2 regions of the Micromonospora trifolii genome follow, and region 2 is predicted to be linked to the other one. Evidence: riboswitches for the same ligand, from Rfam matches in the RefSeq annotation. Region 2 holds a riboswitch; the other holds the start of a gene.

Evidence for each region. A riboswitch is a leader RNA that binds a small molecule or an ion and turns the genes downstream of it on or off. The one in region 2 is predicted to bind cyclic di-AMP.
Region 1: another riboswitch for cyclic di-AMP. It lies ahead of ACQRWP_RS28560 (NlpC/P60 family protein); the one in region 2 lies ahead of ACQRWP_RS04810 (C39 family peptidase).

The regions. Positions count from the first base shown of each region.
Region 1 is NZ_CP191526.1:6,134,309-6,138,611, forward strand. Features, by position in the region: gene ACQRWP_RS28555 (N-acetylmuramoyl-L-alanine amidase) at 1-1,959, opposite strand, end outside; cyclic di-AMP (ydaO/yuaA leader) riboswitch at 2,195-2,330, shown strand; gene ACQRWP_RS28560 (NlpC/P60 family protein) at 2,344-3,384, shown strand; gene dcd (dCTP deaminase) at 3,458-4,036, opposite strand; gene ACQRWP_RS28570 (pyridoxamine 5'-phosphate oxidase family protein) at 4,136-4,303, shown strand, end outside.
Region 2 is NZ_CP191526.1:1,047,631-1,051,933, forward strand. Features, by position in the region: gene ACQRWP_RS04795 (acyltransferase family protein) at 1-161, shown strand, start outside; gene ACQRWP_RS04800 (hypothetical protein) at 254-676, shown strand; gene ACQRWP_RS04805 (hypothetical protein) at 808-1,578, shown strand; cyclic di-AMP (ydaO/yuaA leader) riboswitch at 1,863-2,004, shown strand; gene ACQRWP_RS04810 (C39 family peptidase) at 2,238-3,086, shown strand; gene ACQRWP_RS04815 (hypothetical protein) at 3,159-4,193, opposite strand.

The DNA.
Region 1 (4,303 bases), 2.1 Mb from region 2:
GGGCAACAGCTGCACGTCGGCGAGGTCGACGTACATGATCCGGTGGCCGAACTGGATCTGCGCGTACCGGTTCTTGCCGCGAATCACCGTCCAGTCGCCGGGCGAGGAGCCGTCGAACGTGCTGGCCCGGTAGTACTCGCCGGCCAGCACCGCGCCGACGGCGTACCGCTGCCCGGCCGCCAGGGTGTACTGGAGCGGCGAGATCGTCTGGTAGGGCACTCCTTCCGGGTAGGCGGACTGCTCCGGGTACGCCCGTCCGTAGACCGGAATTGTGGTCCGTCCGGGCTTCGGCGTGGCCACCACGCCGACGGTCCAGCTGGCGGTCGGCGCGGACGCCGGGTTGTGGAACCAGGCCCGCTGCCCGAGGTACCAGATCGCCGTCCAGTCGCCCTGCCGTCCGGCCAGCGCGTACGTCTGCCCGGCGGACGCCCGGGCCCCGTGGTCCGACACGACCATCGTGTTCGGGCTGCCGTCCGGACGGAGCGCGATGTCGTTGACCAGCGGCGCGTCCGCAGACGGTGCGCTGCGCAGCACCACCGCCGAGGAGCCGCGCGGCGCGCAGGGCACGCCCGCGGTGACGCAGCCGGTGAATGCTGGCTGGTTGGTGGCGTAGTCCGGGTCGATCCGGACCAACCCGGTGGCCGGGGTGCCGGTGTCCAGTCGAGGTGCGTGCAGCAGGTCGAAGTAGTGCGTCCAGTCCCAGTACGGGCCCGGATCCCAGTGCATCCCCCGCACGTTCGAGGCGATGGTGCCGGGCACGTTGTCGTGGCCGATGATGTGCTGGCGGTCCAGTGGGATGCCCAGCCGCAGCGCCAGATGCCGGACCAGCTTCGCCGAGGTCCGGTACATCGCCTCGGTGTACCAGGTGCCCTGCGCCGCGAAGCCCTCGTGTTCCAACCCGATCGACTTCGCGTTGACGTACCAGTTGCCGGCGTGCCAGCCGACGTCCTTGGTCTTCACGTGCTGGGCGATGTGCCCGTCGACCGAGCGCAGCGAGTAGTGCCAGCTCACGTAGGTCGGATCCTGGACGAGTTTCAGGGTCGTTGCCCAACTCGCCTCGGTGTCGTGGATGACGATGTACTCGATCTTCTGCCGCGCGGGTCGGTCGGAGAGGTCGTGGTTGCCGTAGTCCCCGTCGCCGAACGCCTCGTAGGGCGCCGGGATCCACTCGCAGGAGATGGTGCGGGGGCACTCCACCCCGTCCGGGCGGGCCAACCGGCGCAGGCCCAGCCGGTCCAACCAGGAACGCTCGGGCCGCACCGCACGGGCCGGCAGGGTGATCCGCTGGCCGTCGTCGGTCACCCGGGCTTCGCCAGCGCCGATGGTGGTGAAGACCTCGTCGGCGAAGGCCGCCGCGGCGTCGGCGCTGTCCGCGCCCGAGTAGCGGGCCACCGCGCCGTACCAGGCCGCCGGGTCGGTGTCCGCGCCGACCGGCGCGCCCAGATCCCGTTGGTACGCGCTCAGCAGCGCGGCTCCACCCCGGATGTTGAGGCCCGCGTCGGTGCGCAGTGCCTCGGGGGTGGCGCCGGTCAGCGTGGCGGCGGCGTCCACGGTCTGCAACGCGGCGGTGGACGGCGCGGGGGCCTCGACCGGGCGGGGCGCGGGCACCCGGGCGGATCGGGAGTCGTCGCCACGTGGGTCCTCGGCACCGGCGTCGTGGTGGCCGCGCCCGGGTAGAGCGGCCACGTGCCGCGCGTCGGTCAGGTGCATCGGGCCGTAGCCGCCACTGGTGCTCGGTGTGCCGGCGTTGGTGTCCCAGCGCGACTCCAGGTAGGAGACGCCGAGCAGCACGACGGCCGGCACGCCGTACTCGGTGGCCGCGGCGGTGTACTGCTGCTGGCGGTCGGTCGTGGGCGCGGCGGCGGCCGGGCCGACGGAGAGTGGCACCGTGGTGGCGGCGGCGACCACGGTGGCGGCGAGCAGTGCGCGCCAGCCGGTCGACAGGGTTGGATGGTGCATCGAACCCCCTAGATTCTCGCGGAGTGAGGTCAGGTCACCTTCGCGCCACCCGGGAGGTTACGTCAATACCTTTCTATCTATCGAAGCATGAGGAAAGAATCCTTCACACACGGTCGGTGACCTCGTCCAATCCGTACGGAGTGTCACGGCCGCACGGGTTGCGGATCGGTAACAAGCGTCTCTACTCTGGTCATTCGTCGGCCCGACAGCAGCTCCGCCCAGCCCGGGCGGTAACGGACCGACACCGCCGAGTCGTTTCCGAACGAACCGGGGACCCAGGTCCCTCGGGGTGAATCCGCAGCCACTGCGGTAGGGCGCCGACTTCCCGCCCGAACCCGTCAGCTAACCCGGTAGGCGGTCAGGAAGAAGGAGTACGAGACCCCGGTGGCACTCCATGCCCCGCGGCCGTCGTCCGAGCGGTCGGCATCAGCCGGCCCGACGTCGATCGTGCCGCGCCCACGCTGGTCCCGCTTCACCACCGCTCTCGCCGCGCTGGCGGGCATCGCCGTCGTCCTGACCGGCAGTGCCACGGCGGCCCACGCCGACCCGTCCGTCGCCGAGATCGAGCGCCAGATCGACGCCGACTGGAACAAGCTCGAACCGATCATCGAACGACACAACGCCACCCGCACCGACCTCGCCGCGAAGCGCAAGCAGGCCGACGCGCTGGCCGCCGGGATCACTCCGCTTGAGCGCCAGGTCGACGCCGCGATGGACAAGGTCAGTGCTCTGGCCGTACGCGCCTACAAGGGTGAGAACGTCTCGACAGTCAACGCGGTGCTGGGCAGCCGGTCGCCCAGCGAGGTCGTCGGCCAGCTGGAAATGCTCGACCGCTTCGCGCACAACCAGCAGAAGGACGTACGCCAGGTGGCCGACCTGCGCGACCAGTTGGCCGCGCAGAAGGCGCCGCTGGACGAGATGGTGGCCCAGCTGACCCGCACCGAAGCTCAGCTGGCGGCGAAGAAGAAGCAGATCAACGACGAGATCGACCGCCTGCAGAAGCTGCGCCTCAAGGTGTACGGCAGCGGCGGCGGCGGTCCGCTGCGCCCGGCGCCCTGCCCGGGTAGCTACCCCGGCGGCGCCGCGGGCACCGCTGTCAAGTTCGCCTGCGCGCAGATCGGCAAGCCCTACGTCTGGGGTGCCGAGGGCCCGAACTCGTACGACTGCTCCGGGCTGATGCTGGCCGCCTGGGCGAAGGCCGGCGTGTCGCTGCCGCACAACGCCGCCGCGCAGAGCCGGGTCACGAAGAACGTCAGCAAGGGCGACCTGCGCCCCGGCGACCTGGTCTTCTACTACAGCGACATCCACCACGTCGGCATGTACGTCGGCGGCGGCTGGGTGGTGCACGCCTCGCAGGCCGGTCAACCGGTCAAGATGAAGAAGGTCGACGACGGCCCGATCCACAGCTACGGCCGCCCAGGCTGACCCCGGGTGACCGAAGGGCCCGTCGCGATCCGTCGCGGCGGGCCCTCGTCGTCTGTCTTCTAGCGGATGAACCTCAGCGGGTGGGCCAGGTGCGCCAGTGCTGCCAGGCGCGGCTGGGTGTCGGTCCCCGCTGGCCCTGGTAGCGCGAGCCGTAGACCACCGAGCCGTACGGGTGCTCGGCCGGCGAGGAGAGCCGGAAGATGCAGAGCTGCCCGATCTTCATGCCCGGCCACAGGGTGATCGGCAGGTTCGCCACGTTCGAGAGTTCCAGCGTCACGTGGCCGGAGAAGCCCGGGTCGATGAAGCCGGCGGTGGAGTGCGTGAGCAGCCCGAGCCGCCCCAGGGAGCTCTTGCCCTCCAGTCGGCCGGCGAGCTGGTCACCCAGCGAGATGACCTCCAGCGTCGAGGCGAGCACGAACTCCCCCGGGTGCAGCACGAACGGCTCACCGTCGGGGACCTCGACCACCGATGTCAGGTCGTCCTGCTGCATGGCCGGATCGATGTGGGTGTAGAGGTGGTTGTTGAAGACCCGGAACAGCCGGTCGAGTCGGACGTCGATGCTGGACGGTTGGACCAGGGTGGGCTCGAACGGCTCCAGGCCCAGCGTGCCGGCCTTGATCTCGGAGACCAGGTCGCGGTCGGAGAGCAGCATCGGACCACCATAGCCGCGCTGCCAAAACTGGCCGGATTCGGTGCCGGTGACCAGCGCGTCGAGGTCGCTGCTCGTACATTTGTTCGATAGAATGCCCACATGGCTTCCTGGTCCGAATTCGCCGCCGACGAGCCCCGACTCGCCGACGGGATCCGCGTTCTCCTCCAGCAATACGGGCCGGGCTTCGGCTATCTGGCCACGGTCCGCGCCGACGGCGGGCCCCGCGTCCATCCGGTCTCCCCGGTCATCACCGCCGAGGGGCTGTTC
Region 2 (4,303 bases):
CGCCGCGCCGTGCGGCCCGTCCGGCGCCCGTCCCCCAGCAACGCGCGGCCGGCGACGGCGACGCACGAGACCCCGCAGGCAGCGCCCGCGGCGAGGTCGATGGACCCGCCGACGAGGTCGGTCAAGCCGGCGTTCGATCAACGTACGTCGACCTGCGCTGACAACGTCCACCCTGGTCAAAGGGGTCGGCGCGGCGTGATTCGACACGCCCGTGGTCGGTGCGCCCGGGTCGGCGCGACGGTAGCGTGGGGACGTGCTTCCGGTCGCGTTCACCTGTCCGCTGTGGTGGGTGGCGCGCTGGGCGACTCGGGTGCTGAGCAGCCTCGCCGTCGTCGCGGCCCTGGCGCTCGGCGCAGGCCCGGCCACGGCCGCCACGTCAACGCCCGGCCCGGTGCCAACGGCGAGCGCGGTGCCGGCCTCGGTCGCCGCCGGGTCGCTGGCGGCCACCTGCCGGCATGCCGGGGCACCCAGTGCGGCCCGCCCGGCCCCGGCGATACCGCCGGAGGCCACCGAGGAGTCGGTCCCGACCTGGTCGGTCGACACGCCGGTGGCGCTCCCCGGCGATCAGGGCACCATCGCGTCCGGCGTGCTACCGGTCCGCGCTGCCGAATCTGACCGGCTGCCCCTCGTTGACGGTGCGAACGGTCGGGCTTCCCGGGCCCCACCCGGGCGCTGAGCCACCGGGACGACCGTCCCGTCACCGCGTCCTGTCGACCCACCGCTCCCTGACCCGCCGACCCGTGCCCACCGTGGCCCGCTGGTCGGCGCGGCTCCCCATCGCACTGCTCTCTCCCCGAGGTGCCGACCATGGAGACCGTCGTCTTCTACCAGTTCGTGACCGAGGTGCCGCAGGCCGCCGCCATCTGGTCGACGCTGTTCCTGCTGACCCTGGGCCTGCTCACCGTGCTGGCCGCCCGCCCCGAACGGGACCGGCCCACTGACGACCCGCTCCCGGCCGGGCCCACTCCTCGGGAGTTGGCCGCCGCCGAGGCCGTCGACAGGCGCCGCTACGCCGAGGAGGTGGCCGTCGCCGCGGCCGGCGCGGCCACCACCGCCAAGCGGTGGCGCGCCGCCTGGCTGACCGCTCAGGAGCAGTTGGAGCGGGCCTGGATCGGGTACGACGAGGCGGACACCGCCACGCGTCGCTTCGCGGGCGCCGGGGCGCTGCCCACCCCGCAGACCCCGCACACCCCCGCCGAGTACGCCGCCCGGGAACGCTATCTGCACCGGGCGGCGATGGCGGCGTACTGGCGGGGCGACCTGACCATGGCACAGCTCGGCGACGTGTTCGGGCACCGGCGCGGCTGGGATCCCCGGCGACACCCGGTCGAGCAGGAGGTGCTGATCAGCCGGGTGATCCGGGACGCGCGGCTGGCCGACTACCAGGCGGCCGCCGACCGGGAGCGGGCCGCCTGGCGCGACGCGGAGTTGGCCGCCGAGTCGGCTCGTGCCCTCGCCGAGGAGGCACACGCGGCGGCGGCCCGGCTCCGCCCCACCCCGGTGCCCGCGCGTCGGACGGTGGCCGGGTCGTTGCGTCCCGCCGTCGTGGCACGGTGGCGCCCGGCCCGGGTGGGTTGAGCCCAATCCGTGATGTGAGGCCGGTCACCCGATTGCGAAATCGGACGTCCGGCGCGATCGGCGCCATTGTTCCCGCGATTACCGTCGCGTTGTTTGCGGCCTGTCCGGTTGTCGCCCGTAGGCGTCGCCGTAACCGGTTGTCCCATCGAGTCACATCATCGGCAATACGCGCAGAAATTGTCGCGCCAATTGGGGTTTACGCAGGTGAACCTGGCTTGGCAGGGCGCTGAGACGCCAGTAGTGTCGTCCCGTCCGGTGCGGTAACCGATCGCAAGACGCGACGCCGCATCGACCCGCTTAATCGTGATCAACGAGCCGGGGACCCATCAGTAAGTCTGGGGTGAATCCGCGAGCCACGGCCCGCGGTAGGGCGATCTTCCCGCCCGAATCCGTCAGCTAACCCGGTAGGCGGTGTCGGAAGGAGTCCCATCCTCGTGCAGCACCTTTCCACCCCTCGGTTGTTCCCTCGCCTCCACGGCGCGGCGGTGCACCCGCTCATTCGTCCAGTGACGGTGAGCTGACCCCCCGGGTCATCGCCTTCCCCGCCCGGCCGCGCCGGGCGTTCCCCTGAGCGGTTCACCATCCGCGGACCACGGTCCGCGCGCTGGCGCCTGCCCGGATGCCGGTCCGGCCCCGGTGTGCCGCTCTCCCCCCGATCCGTGGAGGACCCCGTGAAGCACACCCTGAAGCGTCAGCTCCGCCGCCTCGCCACCGAGCGCCCGTACCAGATCGTTGCCGCCTCCGCCGCGGCCCTCGCGATCGCCACCACCACCGGCGCCCTGCTCACCACTGCCGACGACGCCCCGGTCGGCCAGCGCACCGCGACCACTGTCGCCGAGATGCGCAGCGACGTCGCCGCCTCCCGCGGCGAGGTTCGGGACGCGTCCCCCTCGGCCAGCGCCGCGCCGACCACGGCCGGCCCGGCCACCAGCGCCGCGTCGCCCGCCGCCAAGGCCAGCAGCAACCCGGACCTGACCCGGAAGCCGGAGCGGCCGAAGCCGCCCGCGACCAAGGTGCTCGACTACGACTACGAGGCGCAGAACACCTACTACAACTGCGGCCCGGCGGCCACCCGGAACGCGCTCAGCGCGGCCGGCATCGACCGCACCCAGGAGGAGCTCGGCGCCGAGCTGGGCACCACCGAGATGGGCACCAACTCGGCCGAGGACACCACCCGGGTGCTCAACGCCGAGGTGAAGGGCTCCCCGTACCGGACCCGGATGTTCCCCGGCGCGCCCAGCCCGGCTCAGATGGACCGGCTCCAGGCCGACGTGGTGAAGGCCATCACCGACGGCCGGGGCGTGGTGGCCAACGTCGTCGGAGACGCCACCGACACCGACGGCAGCTGGCACTCCTACGGCGGCGGGCACTACATCGCCGTCGTGGGCTACAAGGACAACGGTCGCACCGTGCGGATCGCCGACTCGGCGAACCCGGCCGACCCGTCGTACTGGATCACCACCATCGACCTGGCCAACTGGATCACCAGCCGGGGCTACTCCGCCTGACCCGGGCACGCTGACCGCCGCGGGCGCCATCCCCCACGAGGGGCCGGCGCCCGCGGCGTCTTCGTCGACGAGTCAGTACGCGATGAAGCCGTACAGCGCGAGATGGTTCGACTTCGTCCCGCCGACCGTGTGGTCGATGGTGGACGGCTGCACGCTGCCCTTCACGAAGAGATAATCGATCTTGCTGGAGCCGTTGGTGGCCTTCGACCCGTAGCCGGTCATTCCATAGCCGCTCAACGTGCCGGGGGCGATGCCCGTCCGGTTCGCGTCGATGCCCACCACGCGGATCGTGGAGGCGTTCAGCAGGCTGGTCGCGTCCGCGCCGAGGTGGATGCCGGTGTTGGCGATGCCCCGATCGCCGTCGCCGGCGCAGGCATTCTGCCGGTTCTCCTGGGGCAGGTGCATGGTCGCGGCGAACACGCTGGTGCCGGTCGCCTTGATGGTGAACCGGGCCGCGATGGCGCTGGTCCGCTTCCACTTGTAGAAGTCGGTGCTGTCCGGGTCGCTGTTCGGTGGCTTGTACAGCGTGCATCCGGCGCCGTCGGCGTACGCCGTGCCCGGCCTGAGCCAGCCCGCGCTCCAGTACTTCGAGATGTCGCCGCTGGCCAGGCTCAGCGTCCGCGTGTTCCAGATGATCCCGTTGGTCTGCTTCTTCTTGAGATCCCCGAGCGACTGCGAACTGCACTTGTGCGTGCTGCCCCACGGCTCCGGGTCACTCCACGCCACGATCGCCCCGTAGGTGCCCGCCGGGTAGCCGAACTTCGCCGACAGTTGGTCGGCGTACGCCTCGGCCTGGCCGCTGCCACGCACCTGCTGCACGATCAGGATGTCGGGCGGCGCCACACCGCTGGTGCCGGTGCGACCAGCGTCGTCGACCAGGATCGAGCTCAGGTGGTCCGGCCCGGAGATCCGGGTGCAGCTCCCGTCGGAGTTGTTCACCACCAGGTTCTCGATGTTGTTGTTGTAGACCCGCAGGACCCGGTCGGCCGCCACTGCCGCCCCGCCGTTCGGTGTGGTGACATCCGCCGGTGTGCCCGGTGCGGCGTGCGTCGGCGACGCGCCGAGCGCGACGGCTGCCAGGGCTGCGACCAGTGCTGATCCGGACATCCTGAGCACTGTGGCTCCTTTCCGCGACGGGATCGACGGATGGCGGTCCCGGTTCAGGTCGCGAACTCTACAGTGGATCTTCGTGTCCCGGGGGTGGCGCGGGTGACGGC